Regions from separate parts of the Saccharothrix camelliae genome, predicted to be linked through region 1. Evidence: riboswitches for the same ligand, from Rfam matches in the RefSeq annotation. Region 1 holds a riboswitch; the other holds the start of a gene.
What was found. Region 1 has a riboswitch for thiamine pyrophosphate ahead of thiO (glycine oxidase ThiO). Riboswitches for the same ligand answer to the same signal wherever they lie in the genome.

Region 1 (8,066 bases):
ACGGCCTGCGCGTGGTTGCCGCTGGAGTACGCGACGACGCCGCGCGCCCGCACGGCCTCGGGCAGCCGCGCCAGGGCGTTGTGCGCGCCGCGGATCTTGAACGCGCCGACGGGTTGCAGGCTCTCCGGCTTGAGCCACAGCCGGTCGTCGAACCGCAGCAGCGGTGTGCGGGTCGCCGCGCCCGCGATGCGCTCGGCGGCGGCCCGGATGTCGGAGATCGTGACGAGGTCCATGTCCCGATCCTCACCCCAGCGGCGGCTTCGTGACTACACGCCCCGTCACCGGAACTCCTCCTGCGTCGCCCGCCCGGGGCAACAGCATTCACACGTACGAGCCCTTTGAGGCGGAATCACTTACTTCTGGCAAATCCGCCCGAATCGGTGATCGAATCACTACCTTGAGTGAGAGTTAACTGTCAAACGCTACACAGCGCAGTCAACTCGGCGTGTGCTGTGACACACTTCGCCCTCAGATGGCCTGAACCGTAATAGGTAACAGGGTCATAACGTCGCTCGAACGGGCGAGTACTGGTCGGTAGGTACCGGGAGGAGGGGCCGTGCGAGAGCTGCGAGCGCCGGCTTCGACCCGGGATCTGCGACGTGCGACCACGGTCCCGGAACCCCGAGCGACGACGTGGACGAGGAGTAAAGGGGTGGGGCGACCCCTGCCGCCGCCCCACCACCCGTCCCCCTAGAGCCCCCGAGAGCGGTCCCTGCAACCAGGCTCTCGGGTTCCCTGCACCCGAAGATGAGGGAGACGCCTAATGAACCGCACGAGTGCGGTCCGCCTTGCCACGGCCGTCCTGCTGGCCGCCGGCACGGCTACAGCTCTCAGCGTACCGGCCACCGCGGACACCGCCGCGCCCTATGGGTCAACCCCGGCCGACACGGAGAGCTACCCGGCCGAGTTGCTCCAAGCGGCGCAACGCGACCTGGGCCTGAACGCCGAACAGGTCACCGCCCGTTTGGCGAGCGACACCCGCGCGGGTGAGATCGAGGCCGCGGCGCGGTCCGCGGTCGGCGCCGCCTTCGCAGGTTCGTGGATCAACCCGTCGACCGGCAAGCTGGTCGTCGCGGTGGCCGACTCGGCGAAGGTGGCCGCGGCGCGGTCCGCGGGCGCCGACGCCAAGTACGTGGCCTTCTCGCACCGGCAGCTGTCCGGCGCGAAGTCGGCGATCGACGGCATGACGGCGCCGAAGTCGATCACCGGCTGGCGGGTCGACGAGCAGACCAACTCGGTCGTCGTCGAGGTCAACCGCCTCCAGCGCGACGCGGCGGCGGAGTCGTTCCTGGCCACGGCCAAGACGCTCAGCCCGTCGGTGCGGGTGGTCGAGGTCGACCAGAGCCCGACGACGCTGTACGACACCCGCGGCGGCGACGCCTACTACATCGGCAGCGGCCGGTGCTCGGTGGGCTTCGCGGTCTCCGGCGGCTTCGTGACCGCGGGCCACTGCGGCCGCGTGGGCAACGCGACGACCGGCTTCAACCGCGTCTCGCAGGGCTCCTTCGCGGGCTCGTCCTTCCCAGGCAACGACTACGCCTGGGTGCGGACGAACTCCAACTGGACCTCGCGCCCGTGGGTCAACCGCTACAACGGCTCCAACGTCACCGTGACCGGCTCCACGTCGGCGGCGGTCGGCGCGGCGATCTGCCGCTCCGGCTCCACCACCGGCTGGCGCTGCGGCACCGTCCAGGCGAAGAACTCGACGGTGAACTACCCGCAGGGCACGGTGTCCGGCCTGACCCGCACGAACGCCTGCGCCGAGCCCGGCGACTCCGGCGGCTCGTGGGTGGCGGGCTCGGGCTACAGCCAGGCCCAGGGCGTGACCTCCGGCGGTTCGGGCAACTGCTCCTCCGGCGGCACGACCTACTTCCAGCCGGTCGGCGAGATCCTGAGCGCCTACGGGTTGAGCCTGACCCGCGGCTGATCGGGCGCCACTCCGCGTTCGGCTTGCGGAGCACCCCTCGGGCACTGCCCGGGGGGTGCTCCGCTGTCGGCGGTCAGGACAGCCGCGCGGTCAGGACAGCTGCACGGAGCGCTTGGACAGCCCGTACCAGAAGCCGTCGACCGTCGTGGTGGCCTCCTGCGCCGTGCTCGCGCCCAGGGACACGAACAGCGGCGCGAAGTGCTCGGTGCGCGGGTGCGCGATGCCGGCGGCGGGCGCCTTGCGCTGGAAGTCCAGCAGCGCGTCCACGTCGCCGTCGGCCAGCGCCCGCCCCGCCCAGTCGTCGAACTCGGCGGACCACGACGGCGGCTGGTAGTCCGGGCCGACGGACAGGTCCACGCAGCTCAGGTTGTGCGTCATGAACCCGCTGCCGACGATCAGCACGCCCTGGTCGCGCAACGGCGCCAGCGCGCGCCCGACGTCGAACAGCTCGCGCGGGTCGAGGCTGGGCATGGACACCTGCAGCACCGGGACGTCCGCCTCGGGGAACATCTCCTTCAGCGGCACGTACGCGCCGTGGTCCAGCCCGCGCCGCTCGTCGCGCGCCACCGGTCGGTCGAGCAGCCCGGTGACCGCGCGGGCCAGCTCGGGCGCGCCCGGCGCCTCGTAGGTGACCTCGTAGTACCGCCGGGGGAAGCCCCAGAAGTCGTACGTGAGCGGCACGGAGGTGGTCGCGCCCAGCGTCAGCGGGTCGTTCTCCCAGTGCGCGGACACCACGAGGATCGACTCGGGTCGCGGCAGCGTCGCGGACCACGACCTCAGCTCGCCGGTCCACCGCTCGTCGTCGGCCAGCGGGGGCGCCCCGTGGCCCAGGTACAGCACAGGCATCACGGGGACGACTGTACGCCCTTTAGTTGAATTTTCAACCATGCCGCCGCGGCGCGGGGGTCCTCGGCCTCGGTGACGGCCCGCACGACCACCACGCGCTCCGCGCCCGCCGCCAGCACCTCCGGCAGCCGCTCCCGGTCGATGCCGCCGATGGCGAACCACGGCCGCGCGGTCGCGCCCGCGGTGGCGCGCACCAGGTCCAGGCCGGGCGCGGGACGTCCCGGCTTGGTCGGCGTCGGCCAGCACGGCCCGGTGCAGAAGTAGTCCACGCCGTCCTCGACGGCCGCCGCCCGCGCCTGGGCGACGTCGTGCGTCGACCGGCCGATCACCACCTCGTCGCCGACCACGCGACGCGCCGACGGCACCGGCAGGTCGTCCTGCCCCAGGTGCAGCACGTCGGCGTCCACGGCCAGCGCCACGTCCGCCCGGTCGTTCACCGCGAGCAGCGCGCCGTGCCGCGCGCACGCCTCGGCGAGCACTTCCAGCGCGGCGATCTCCTGCCTGGCTTCCAGGCCCTTGTCCCGCAGCTGCACGACGTCCACGCCGCCCGCGAGCGCGGCGTCCGCGAACTCGGCGAGGTCCGGGCGGGCCGGGGTGCAGAGGTAGAGCCGTGCGTCGGCGAGCCGCCGCCTGATCCGCGTTCCGTCGAGTCCTGGCACGGGCCGCACGGTAACCGCCGGGCCGCCGCGTGCGCTACGGTGGAGACGGTCCGCACGGGAGCCCGGAACAGACCGGGCTGAGAGGGAGCGTGGTTCGCTCCGACCGTCGAACCTGATCCGGGTCATGCCGGCGCAGGGAGCGTGAGTGCCTTGGCAGTGCGAGTGACCGTCCTCGGCGGTGGCGTCATCGGCCTGTCCGCCGCCTGGTACGCGGCCCGCGCCGGTTTCCCCGTCGTGGTGGTGGACCACGGCTCGCCGCACGGCGGCTCGTGGGTGGCGGGCGGGATGCTCGCGCCGATCACCGAGGCGTGGCCGGGCGACGAGGACGTGCTGGCGCTCGGCGTCGAGTCGTTGGCGCTGTGGCCGGAGTTCGCCCGCGAGCTGGGCGTGGAGCTGAGCCCGGCCGGGACGCTGGCGGTCGCGGTCGACCGGGCCGACGTCGAGGTGCTGGACCAGCTGCGCGACTACCTGGGGCGCAGGGGCCGGTCCGCGACGAGGTTGACCGGGCGTGAGCTGCGCGCCCTGGAACCCGGCCTCGGGTCCGTCCGAAGTGGACTGTCGGTGCCCGGTGACGTGGCCGTGGACAACCGGGCGCTGCTGCGCGCGTTGCGGGCCGCCTGCGAGGCCCGCGGCGTGGCGTTCACCGACTCGGCCCCTCCCGAGGCCCCCGGGGTCACGGTGATCGCGGCGGGCGCGTGGAGCCGCGACCTGCACCCGGCGCTGAAGGACGTGATCCGGCCGGTGAAGGGCGAGATCCTGCGGCTGTCGGCACGACCGGGCGCGCTGCCGCCACCCCGGCACACGATCCGCGCGCACGTCTCCGGCCGACCCGTGTACCTGGTGCCGCGCGCGGACGGGTTCGTCCTCGGCGCCACCCAGTACGAAGCCGGGTTCGACGGCGGCGTGACCGTCGGCGGCGTGCGGGACCTGCTGCGCGACGCCGAGGTCGTGTGGCCCGGCATCGCCGAGTACGCGCTGACCGAGGCCGCCGCCGGGTTCCGCGCGGGCAGCCCCGACAACGCGCCGGTCGTCGACTGGCTGGAACCCGGCGTGCTGGCCGCCACCGGCCACCACCGCAACGGTCTGCTGCTCGCGCCCGTCACGGCGCGGCGGGTGCTCACCCTGCTCCGCGAAGGAGGGAACAACCGGTGAAGGCGAAGGTCAACGGCGCCGAGCGGGACCTGGCCGACGGCGCCACGGTCGCCGCCGTGCTCGTGCTGCTCGACGCGCCGCCCAGCGGCGTCGCGGTCGCGGTGGACGGCGAGGTCGTGCCGCGCGCGGCGTGGGCCACGACCACCGTGCCCGACGGCGCCGTGGTCGAGGTGCTGACCGCCGTGCAGGGGGGCTGACGTGGACGACCCCCTGGTGATCGCCGGACGGGAGTTCGGCTCGCGCCTGGTCATGGGCACCGGCGGCGCGGCGAACCTGGCGGTGCTGGAACGCGCGCTGGTGGCGTCCGGCACCGAGCTGACCACCGTCGCCATGCGCCGCCTGGACGCCTCGGGCGGCGGCGTGCTCGACCTGCTCGGCCGGCTCGGCATCTCCGCGCTGCCCAACACCGCCGGCTGCCGCACCGCCGCCGAAGCCGTGCTCACCGCCCGGCTCGCCCGCGAAGCGCTGGGCACGGACTGGGTGAAGCTGGAGGTCGTCGCCGACGACCAGACCCTGCTGCCCGACCCGGTCGAACTCCTGGACGCGGCGGAACGGCTGGTCGACGACGGTTTCGTGGTGCTGCCCTACACGTCCGACGACCCGGTGCTGGCGCTGCGCCTGGAACAGGCGGGCTGCGCCGCCGTGATGCCGCTCGGCTCGCCCATCGGCACCGGGCTGGGCATCCGCAACCCGCACAACATCGAGCTGATCGTGGCGCGCGCCTCGGTGCCGGTGGTGCTGGACGCCGGTGTCGGCACGGCGTCCGACGCGGCGCTGGCGATGGAGCTGGGCTGCTCGGCGGTGCTGCTGGCGACGGCCGTCACCAGGGCGCAGGACCCGGAGCGGATGGCCGCGGCCATGCGGGCCGGCGTGGAAGCGGGCAGGTTGGCCCGGCTGGCGGGCCGCATCCCGAAGCGGTTCTGGGCGCACGCGTCGAGTCCGGCGATGGGGTGATTGCCAAGCACGGCATGATGGACGCTCGTTGTGCCCGTCTGCCCGAGGAGGACCGCCGTGACGGCCGACCAGGTCGAGGACGCCACCGCCCGGCTGTACCTCGCGATCGGCAGGCTCTCCCGGCTGCTGCGCCGCACCGGGTCGCCCGGCCTCGGACCGGGCGCGGTGTCGGCGCTGGCGACGCTGGCGCGCTGCGGCCCCATGCGGCTGGGCGACCTGGCCGCCAAGGAGGGCGTCGCGCCACCGACCCTGTCCCGCATCGTGGCCGCGCTGGTGGAAGCCCGGTACGTGCGCCGCGAACCGGACCCGCAGGACGGCCGCGCCTGGCTGGCCACCCCCACGCCGGAGGGCGTGACGATGGTGTCGGGGGTGCGGTCGGCCCGGGTGCGGGAGCTGCAGCGGCGGATCGAAGAGCTGAGCCCCGAGCACCGCGACGCCCTCGTCAACGCCCTGCCCGCGCTGGAGGTGCTGGTCGGCGAGACGGCCTGACCCCCGAACCGCCGGCTACCCCTCCAACCGCCACAGCGGCGACACCGGGCCGACCCCGGCGCCCAACGGGTACGCCGCCGCCACCGACCGGACGACGAAGTCCTTGCCGAACCGCACCGCCGCCGGCACGTCCGCGCCCCGCGCCAGCTGCGACGCGATCGCCGACGCCAGCGTGTCCCCGCTGCCGTGCGTGTGCTTGACGTCGTAACGCGGCCCCAGCAGCTCCACGAACCGCTCGCCGTCGTACAGCACGTCAAGGCACTCCGGGTCGTCCCACAGGTGCCCGCCCTTCACCAGCACCCACCGCGGCCCCATCGCGTGCAACGCCTCCGCCGCCCTGCGCTGGTCCGCCCGGCTGCGCACCTCGATCCCGGTCAGCAGCCGCACCTCGTCCAGGTTCGGCGTCACCAGCGTCGCCCGCGGGAACAGCAGCACCCGCAGCGCGTCCAGCGCGTCGTCGGCCAGCAGCTGGTGCCCGTGCATCGACGCCGCCACCGGGTCGACCACGAACGGCCCGACGTCGACCCGGTCCAGCGCGCCCGCGACCGCCTCGACGATCGCCGCCGACGCCAGCATCCCGGTCTTCGCCGCGTCCACCCCGATGTCCGTCGCCACCGCCTCCACCTGCGCCGCCACCACCTCCGGCGGCAGCTCGGCGTACCCGGACACGCCCAGCGAGTTCTGCACCGTCACCGCCGTCACCGCCGTCATCCCGTGCACGCCGCACGCGAACAACGTCCGCAGGTCGGCCTGCAGGCCCGCACCACCGCCGGAGTCCGACCCGGCGATGGTGAGGACCCGCGGTGGCGTGACCGCCATCAATCCACCACCGGCAGGTACACCTTGCTGCCGCGGTCGCCGAACTCGTGCGACTTCTCCGACATGCCCGCCTCGATCGCCTCCACAGTGGACAGCCCGCGCTCCTCCGCGTACCGCCGCACGTCCTGGGTGATCTTCATCGAGCAGAACTTCGGCCCGCACATCGAGCAGAAGTGCGCCGTCTTCGCGGGCGCCGCCGGCAACGTCTCGTCGTGGAACGACCGCGCCGTGTCCGGGTCCAGCGACAGGTTGAACTGGTCCTCCCAACGGAACTCGAACCGCGCCTTCGACAGCGCGTCGTCCCAGTCCTGCGCCCCCGGGTGCCCCTTCGCCAGGTCGGCGCTGTGCGCCGCGATCTTGTACGTGATCACGCCCGTCTTCACGTCGTCCCGGTTCGGCAGGCCCAGGTGCTCCTTCGGCGTCACGTAGCACAGCATCGCCGTGCCCAACCAGCCGATCTGCGCCGCCCCGATCGCCGACGTGATGTGGTCGTACGCGGGCGCGATGTCCGTGGCCAGCGGCCCGAGGGTGTAGAACGGCGCCTCACCGCACCACTCCTCCTCCAACCGCACGTTCTCCGCGATCTTGTGCATCGGCACGTGACCCGGACCCTCGATCATCACCTGCACGTCGTGCGACCGCGCCACGTGCGTCAACTCGCCCAACGTGCGCAGCTCCGCGAACTGCGCCTCGTCGTTGGCGTCCGCGATCGAACCCGGCCGCAACCCGTCACCCAGGCTGAACGTCACGTCGTACGCGCGCAGGATCTCGCACAGCTCCTCGAAGTGCGTGTACAGGAAGCTCTCCCGGTGGTGCGCCAGGCACCACGCCGCCATGATCGACCCGCCGCGCGACACGATGCCCGTCACCCGCCGCGCCGTCAGCGGCACGTACCGCAGCAGCACCCCCGCGTGCACCGTCATGTAGTCCACGCCCTGCTCGGCCTGCTCCACCACCGTGTCGCGGTACACCTCCCACGACAACTTCGCCGGATCGCCGTCCACCTTCTCCAGCGCCTGGTAGATCGGCACCGTCCCGATCGGCACCGGCGAGTTCCGCACGATCCACTCGCGCGTCTCGTGGATCCGCTTGCCCGTCGACAGGTCCATGATCGTGTCGGCGCCCCAGCGCGACGCCCACACCATCTTCTCCACCTCCTCCTCGATCGAGGAGGACACCGCCGAGTTCCCGATGTTCGCGTTGACCTTCACCAGGAACTT
Region 2 (8,066 bases), 390 kb from region 1:
CACCCCGACTTCTGGGGTCGCGGTTACGCCACCGAGGGCGCGTCGGCGTTGGTGGAGCACGCGCGGGCGACCGGGGTGGAGCGGGTCGTGGGGTACGCGATGGTGGTGAACACCGGGTCGCGGCGGGTGCTGGAGAAGGTGGGGCTGGAGCACGTGCGGACGTTCCACGAGGAGTGGCCGGAGCACGTCGAGGGCGCCGAACACGGCGACGTGGAATACGCTCTCCAGCTCCGCCCCTGACCCCGTGCGGATACCCGAAGCCCGCCGACCGCTGATGTGCGGGTTCGAGCATTTCCTTGTGCGCCAACGGAGTTACAACGTTGGCGCGATCGAGTGGCGCGCGGTCTGTCCGGTATCAACCCCTTTCGCCGCAAATCCTCCTCACGTGCCGCGGGCCCTGCCCCGCGGCGCAGGAGGAGGGAACGCATGTCCACGAGACGACGGGGAGCGACGCTGCTCGCCCTGTCCGGGATGCTGGGCGCCGCCGCGCTCACCGGCGCCACCGCCGCGACCGCGACCGCGGCCGGCGAACTGCCCATCTACGCCGTCCGCTCCGAGGGCCTGACCCTGGACCAGGCGACGGCCCTGCAGCGGGCGTTCGGGTTGAAGACCGTCGAACGCACGCGCGAGGGCGTCGTCACGTTCACCGACGAGGCCCGTCACCTGCACGTGCCCGGCATCGACCGCGGCGCGGGCGCGCCCGACGAGAGCGGTCGGGCGACCCGGCAGACCCAGCTCGACCTCAACGCGATCCGAGCGCTGCGGGGCGTGCCCCTGGCCGACGCGACCAAGCGCGTCACGGAAGCCCTGCGCGGCGTCGGGCTGCTGCCCGCCAACGCCACGGCGAGCGCGTCGCACACGGTGGTCGAGATCCACGACGCCAACGGCAACCCGGTGATCAGCGGCCAGCTGGACACCACGGTGTCGTTCGCGTTCCAGCTCGACGGCATCCCGCTGGAGGGGCCGGGTTCCAAGGTCCGGGTCTCCCTGGACGGCACGGGCGCGGTCACCCAGCTCACCTACGCCACCCGCACCCTCGCCGCCGTCGGCACGAAGCCGGTGGTGGACCTCCAGGAGGGCTACCGCAAGTGCGCCGAGGTCCTGGGCGCCAACTCGCTCGGTTCGGTGGAGTACACCTACGCGAACAACATGCTCGGCACCGGCACCACGCACCTGGAGCCGTACTTCCGCTGCCAGGGCGCGGACACCGCCGAGTCGTCGCCGGTGATCTACCTGCCCGCCCTCGTCGGCAGCACCGCCCCGCCGCTCGACCCGTCCGTGCCGCCCCGCTCGGCCACCCGTTCCGACGTGGGCGCGCAGTGGACCACCCGGATCGACGTCGGCAGCTCGGGCACCGGGACGTGCCAGGGCCTGCCGAACGTCCCGGCCGACGTCAACGGCTTCAACAGCCGGTTCACCAGCGCCGGCATCCCGGTGCAGCACAGCTGGACCGGCGGGAACACGTGGGAGCAGGACTTCAAGGACCCGGCGTTCCCCGGCGGCCAGGACCACCTGTACGCCGACGACGTCGACCTGAACTACCACCGCGGGCTGGGCGGCGCGTTCGGCCTGTCGTTCGCCGGGTGCAGCGCCGTCAACGACAGCACGCTGCGCAACACCGAGGCGCGCTGGGGCAACCGGGACGCCGAGTGGATGAGCCTGCACACGCCGAACCTCCTCCAGCCGACCGCGAGCGGCCAGGCGTGGTGGCAGCGGTGGGGCCAGGCGTTCCGGGGGCTGCACCAGATCAACAGCTTCGAGACCAGCGTGGTGCAGTGCGGCGCGTTCGGCACCAGGTACGCCAACTACCTGCTGACCAACAAGCTGAAGGTGCGCGTGGCGTGGTCCCGCGCGGCGATCGACACCCAGCCGTCGTGGGTGCGGTGGGCGACCATGGGTCCGATCGGCAACTCGTGGATCGCCAACTTCGACGACCACTTCTGGGGCATGGGTCCGGTCGGGCCGGACACGCTGCCCACGGTGGGGTACTGGAAGATCTCCGGCGCCAGCTGACCGCCTGACCGACTGACGGCTCTGATCACCTGATCACCTGATCACCTGATCGTCTTGACCGTCTTGGCCGTCTGACAACGCATCGCAGGGGTCCCCTCCCAGGGGACCCCTGCTTTGATTCTGCCGGCGGGGCAAGACGATTCCCGTAACGACGGCCAGGGCTGTGGACAGGTCAGCACAACCCGTGCCTCGGCCCTGGCACACCCGATCCCCGCCGCGGTCGGCCGGTCGGGTCGATCACCGGAATGCGTTGTCGGAACACCGGAACGCCGCTCGTAGTCGCGGTGGGGCAGAGCCGGGGGGCAGCCGCCCTCGAAGAACTGTGGACAACGGCGGCGGACGACCGTGGCGGCGCAGGTCAGCCGATCAGGGCGACGCCGTCGTGGTCCACGGCCAGCCGCACCCGGTCGCCGGGGGACGGTGGCGCGGCGACCGGGGCGACCGCCTCGAACTCCTCGTCCCCCAGCCGCACCAGCAGCCGGACGTGGTCACGTCGGTGCACCCGTTCGAGCACCTCCGCCTCGACCGCCCCGCCCGGGTCGACCCGCAGCGCCGTCGCCCGCAGCCCGACCCGCCCGTCCACCCCGACCAGCGCCCGGGCCGCGTCGGCGGCCAGCACCTTGCCGCACCCGAGGAACCGCGCCGTCTCCACGTCGACCGGCCGCCGCCACACCTCGGTCGGCACGCCGACCTGCACGACGCGACCCGCCCGCATCACCGCGACCCGGTCGGCCAGCGTGAACGCCTCGTCGTGGTCGTGCGTCACCACCAGCGCCGTCGCGCCCGCCTCGCGCAGCAGCCGCGCCAGATCGACCGCCAGCTGCTCCCGCAGCGCCCGGTCCAGCGCGGACAGCGGTTCGTCCAGCAGCAGCAACCTCGGCCGCGGCGCGAGGGCGCGGGCCAGCGCCACCCGCTGCTGCTCGCCACCGGACAGCTCGGTGACCCGCCGCCCGCCGTACCCGGCCAGGCCGACGAGCTCCAGCAGCGACGCCACCCGCTTCTCCCGCGCCTCCCGCTCCACCCGCCGCATCCGCAGCCCGAACGCCACGTTGCCCGCCACGTCCCGGTGCGGGAACAGCTGGCCGTCCTGGAACACCAGCCCGAAACCACGCCGGTGCACGGGCGTCCCGGCCAGGTCCACGCCGTCCCACGTCACGGTCCCGGCGCCGGGCGGCTCCAACCCGGCCACCGCGCGCAGCAGCGTCGACTTGCCGCAGCCGGACGGCCCGAGCAGCGCCACCACCTCGCCGTCGGCGATCGACAGGTCCACCCCGGACACCGCCGCCACGTCGCCGTACCGCACGCTCAACCCGTCCACCCGCAACGACATCAGAACTCCCCGCCGCTCGGCACGCGCAGCCGCTCGATCACCAGCACGGCCGCCGTGGTCACCACCATCAGCACCGCGCACGCCGCGTAGGCCATCTGGCTGTTCAGCTCACCGGGCCGCGACATCAGCCGGGCGATCACCACCGGCAACGTCGGCGCGTCCGGCCGGGCCAGGAAGCTCGTCGCGCCGAACTCCCCCAGCGCCACCACGAACCCGAACCCGGCCGCCGCCAGCAGCGACCGCGCCGCCAGCGGGAAGTCCACCTCGCGCCACACCCGCCACGGGCTCGCGCCCAGCGTCGCCGCCGCCTGCCGCAGCCGCTCGTCCACCGCCCGCAGCACCGGCAGCACGATCCGCACGATCAGCGGCGTCACCACCAGCGCCTGCGCCAGCGGCACCAGCAGCGGTGACGTGCGGAAGTCGCCGGGCAGCGCGTCCATGGTGACCAGGTAGCCGAAGCCGAGGGTCACCGCGGACACGCCCAGCGGCAGCATCAGCGCCGTGTCCAGGGTCTCGGCGAACCACGACCCGTGCCGCCGCAGGCCCACCAGCACGACCGCCGACACCACCCCGACCAGCAGCGCCACCAGCGTCGCGTCGGTCGCGACCCGCACCGAGCGCACCGCCGCGTCCAGCCCGGACACCGCCAGCGTGCCGCGCTCACCGGTGCCGGCCAGCGCCGCGTACCCGGCGAAGCTCCAGCCGTCCCGGGTGGCCAGCGACCTCACCACCAGCCCCACCACCGGCGTGAGCAGCGCCGACACCACGAGCCAGGCCGCCACGACCACGGCCCACTCACCGCCCGCGGGCCGCCTGGGAGGTTCCACCCGCAGCGGCAGCGACTTCTCCCGCCTGCGCCGCGCCAGCCCGCCGACCACCAGCACCGCGATCACCGCCGCGAACTGCACCAGCGACAGCGCCGCCGCGCCGGACAGGTCGAACAGCTCGACCGTGCGCAGGTAGATCTCGGTCTCCAGGGTGCGGTGCCGCGCGCCGCCGAGCACCAGCACCACGCCGAAGCTGGTGGCGCAGAACAGGAACACCACCGACGCGGCCGACCCGATCGCCGGCGCCAGCGACGGCAGCACCACGGACGTGAACGCGCGCAGCCGTGACGCGCCCAGCGCCCGTGCCGCGTCCTCCGCCCGCCGGTCGACCCGCGCCCACAGGCCGCCGACCGTGCGGGCGACCACGGCGACGTTGAAGAACGCGTTGGCCAGCACGATCGGCAGCACGCCGCCGGAAGGCCACAGCGCCCGGAACGCCAGCCCCACCACCACGGTCGGCAGCACGAACGGCACCATCACCGCCGCCCGCACCACCCCCGCGCCGCGGACCCGGCAGCGGGCCAGCAGGAACGCCACCGGCAGGCCGGTGACCAGCGCCAGCGCCGTCGCCGCCGCGGCCTGGCCGAGGGTGAACCCGATCAGGTCCCAGGTGTCGGCGCGGGCCAGGACCGGCAGCACGCCGCCCTCGCCGAGGCCGAGCCCGACGATCGCCGCCACCGGCCAGGCGAAGAACACGCCCAGGAACGCCAGGGGCAGCAGCGCGGCCAGCGACCAGGCGAGCCTCGGACCCGGTCCCGACCTCAGCCCTGGACCAGCGTGCGCCACTGCCGCACCCACTGCTCGCGGTTCGCGTCGACCTCGGCGGCGGGCAGCGACCGCGCGGTGGCGGGCAGCGGCGCGGCCTTCGCCCACGCCTCGGGCAGCGCGACGCCCTCGCGGGACGGGTAGACGTACATCTGGCCCGGCACGTCAGCCTGCACTTTCTCGCCGAGCAGGAAGTCGAGGACCTTGCGCGCGTCCTCGGGGTTCTTCGCGCCCTTCAGCACGCCCGCGTACTCGACCTGGCGGTAGCAGGTGTCCAGCAGCGCCTTGGTGCGCGGCGCGCCGTCGTCGCCGATCTCCGCCGACGGCGAGGACGCGTAGGACACCACGATCGGCCGCGGCCCCTTGCCGCTGGAGCCGGAGAAGTCCTGGGTGTACGCCTCCTCCCAGCCGCTGACGACCTTCACGCCGTTGGCCTTGAGCTGACCCCAGTAGTTCGTCCAGTTGTCGCCGAACTGGTCGATCGTGCCGAGCAGGAACGCCAGGCCGGGCGAGGAGGTGGCCGGGTCCTCGACCACCAGCATGTCCCGGTACTTGGGGTCGGCCAGGTCGGCGTACTGCTCGGGCTCGCCGATGTCCTTGAAGGCGGCGACGTCGATGTTCAGGCACACGTCGCCGACGTCCACCGCGTGCAGCCGGTTCGGCGGGTCGAGCTGGTAGCGCTGCGCGCCCTTCTGCGCCTCGGGGCTCGCGTACTCCTCGAACACGTCCTCCGCCAACGCGCGCGAGGCGAACGTGGAGTCCACGCCGAAGGCGACGTCGCCGATCGGGGCGTCCTTGGTGAGCACCAGCTTGTTGGTGACCTCGCCGGCGTCACCACTGGCCAGCGGCTTGATCGTGATGCCGGTCCCGGTCTTGAACTCCTCCAGCAGCTCGGGCGTGAGGGCGAACGAGTCGTGCGTCACCAGCGTGACGACCCGCTCCCCCGGCGCCGGCGCGTCCGAGGTGGTCACCGAACAGGCGGTGAGCAGCGCGAACGCGGTCACTGCGGGCAGCACTCGTCGGAACATCATCTCTCCCTACACCGGCATGACCCGGATCAGGTGTGGACGGTCGAAGGCTCGCGCGCCTTCCTCTCAGCCCGGCGCAACACCGGACTCCCGTGGTGAACGCGCAGCCTACCCCGCGCGGTGGCACGATCGGTCCCATGGCCGAACTGCTGACCGACGACCAGGTGACCGCCGCGCTGGGGTCGCTGCCCTCGTGGCGCGCGCAGGACGCCGCGCTGGTGCGCACGGTGGAGCTGGACAGCTTCGCGCGGGCGTTGCAGGTGGTGAACCGGGTAGCGGAGATCGCCGAGAACGACGACCACCACCCGGACATCGACATCCGCTGGCGCACGCTGACGTTCCGCTGCAGCACGCACTCGACCGGCGGGATCACCGCGCTGGACGTGTCCCTAGCGGAGGAGATCGACGGAGTGCTCGACGTCCTCGGTTGACCGCTGCCGCAGGACCACGGCGATCGTGACGAGGGTGAGCACGCCCACCGCCGGGTAGACCCAGCCCAGCGCCGCGTAGTACCAGGGGCGCGGGATGACCCAGATCGACGGCTGCGCGTTGAGCAGGAACGAGATCAGGTAGCTGCCGATCGCCAGGAGCCACGCCACCGCCGTGACGGCCGCCAGCCGGTGCTTGGCCGCGTACAGCAGCCACATCAGGGCGGGCGCCGCCCAGACCCAGTGGTGGCTCCAGGAGATCGGCGAGACCAGCAGGCCGAGGAACTGCACGGCCACGATCATCGCCAGCACGTCCTGGGCCTTGACGGCCGCGTGCAGCGCGAACCCGGCGAGCACCGCCGCGACCACCACGGCGGCCACGAAGACCGGCCCGGTGCCGATGTCGTGGCCGACCGTGCGGGACAGGGCGCCGCGCAGCGACTGGTTGATCGCCGAGCCGACCGGCCCGACCCGCGAGGCGTCGCCGAGCAGGTGGAACCAGTACTCGTTCGACAGCCTCGGCGAGACCGCGTACGCCGCCGCGACCGTGCCGAAGAACGCCACGACCGACCACACCGCCGCCTTGTACTGGCGGTTGACCAGGAAGTAGAGGCCGGAGATGGCGGGCGTGAGCTTCAACCCGGCCGCGATCCCGACGCCCGCGCCCTGCTTCCAGCGGCGGGCGCTGACCATCGCGCCGAGCAGGAGGGCCGCCAGCACCAGGTTGATCTGGCCGTAGTTCAGCGTCGTGCGGACCGGCTCGACCCAGATGAACAGGCCGGTCCACAGCATCGCGCGGCGCGGGTCGGCGCGGCCGGCGAGCTGGAGCGACTTGCGGGTGATGAACCACAGGCAGGCGAGGCTGACCAGCTGCCAGGACCACCGGGCCACGCCCCACGGCACCCAGGAGAGCGGCACGAAGACGATGGCGGAGAACGGCGGGTAGGTGAACGGGAGGGCGAACTGGTCGGAGAACTCCTCCAGCCGCCACTCGTAGAGCAGGCCGGTGAACAGCTCGGGCGAGGCGTTCCGGTAGACCATCAGGTCGACCATGGTCATCTTCGTCTGGAAGGCCACCATGGCCAGGTGCCCGAGCAGGGAGGCGCCCAGGATCCACGGCGCGAAGGCGAGCACCCGCCCCTCAAGTGCGCGCAACGTCACTGCTCTACCTCCACGAAGGTGTGAATTACACGACTGCCGGGCCACGAAACCGGGTACCCGAGCGTCAAGACGAGTGGGAGATCAACGCAAGGGGTAAACCGCATGACCACCGACATCGTCGTGTTCACCGTCTCCGCACTGGGGATGCTCGCCACCGCGGGGGGCGTCTTCGCCCTCGCCCGCCACAGTCGCAAGCAGGTGCGCTGACGCACGTGCACAGTACCTCGGGGCGGTGCGTCGAACGCACCGCCCCGACTGCTGCCCGGGGTCGGTCGGGGACCGGCGGTCCCGGCTCAGGCGCAGCTCAGGTCACCGAACCGCACTACGGTGAGGACATGGCCGACTTGCCCGACTGGATGCGTCCGCCGCGCTCTAGGGCCAAGCGCCTCACGGTGCCGAGGTCGACCGCGAGATGACGATCCGGCTCGACGCCCGCAACCGCCCGGAAGCGGATGTCCTCGTGTCGTCGGCTCCCTACGACCCGGATCGGACGTGGTTCGAGCCGGGCGACGTG

Region 2: another riboswitch for thiamine pyrophosphate. It lies ahead of AB0F89_RS03035 (thiamine ABC transporter substrate binding subunit); the one in region 1 lies ahead of thiO (glycine oxidase ThiO).

What each region holds. Positions count from the first base shown of each region.
Region 1 covers NZ_CP160453.1:1,003,858-1,011,923, reverse strand. Annotated here, with positions in the region: gene AB0F89_RS04965 (threonine/serine dehydratase) at 1-233, opposite strand, end outside; gene AB0F89_RS04960 (S1 family peptidase) at 764-1,927, shown strand; gene AB0F89_RS04955 (dioxygenase) at 2,018-2,773, opposite strand; gene thiE (thiamine phosphate synthase) at 2,773-3,432, opposite strand; TPP riboswitch at 3,477-3,588, shown strand; gene thiO (glycine oxidase ThiO) at 3,589-4,584, shown strand; gene thiS (sulfur carrier protein ThiS) at 4,581-4,781, shown strand; gene AB0F89_RS04935 (thiazole synthase) at 4,783-5,538, shown strand; gene AB0F89_RS04930 (MarR family winged helix-turn-helix transcriptional regulator) at 5,596-6,027, shown strand; gene thiD (bifunctional hydroxymethylpyrimidine kinase/phosphomethylpyrimidine kinase) at 6,043-6,846, opposite strand; gene thiC (phosphomethylpyrimidine synthase ThiC) at 6,846-8,066, opposite strand, start outside.
Region 2 covers NZ_CP160453.1:615,238-623,303, forward strand. Annotated here, with positions in the region: gene AB0F89_RS03015 (GNAT family N-acetyltransferase) at 1-240, shown strand, start outside; gene AB0F89_RS03020 (DUF6345 domain-containing protein) at 427-2,013, shown strand; gene AB0F89_RS03025 (ABC transporter ATP-binding protein) at 2,372-3,343, opposite strand; gene AB0F89_RS03030 (ABC transporter permease) at 3,343-4,890, opposite strand; gene AB0F89_RS03035 (thiamine ABC transporter substrate binding subunit) at 4,932-5,963, opposite strand; TPP riboswitch at 5,951-6,067, opposite strand; gene AB0F89_RS03040 (4a-hydroxytetrahydrobiopterin dehydratase) at 6,101-6,394, shown strand; gene AB0F89_RS03045 (mannosyltransferase) at 6,353-7,552, opposite strand; partial or broken gene AB0F89_RS03050 (Uma2 family endonuclease) at 7,962-8,066, shown strand, end outside.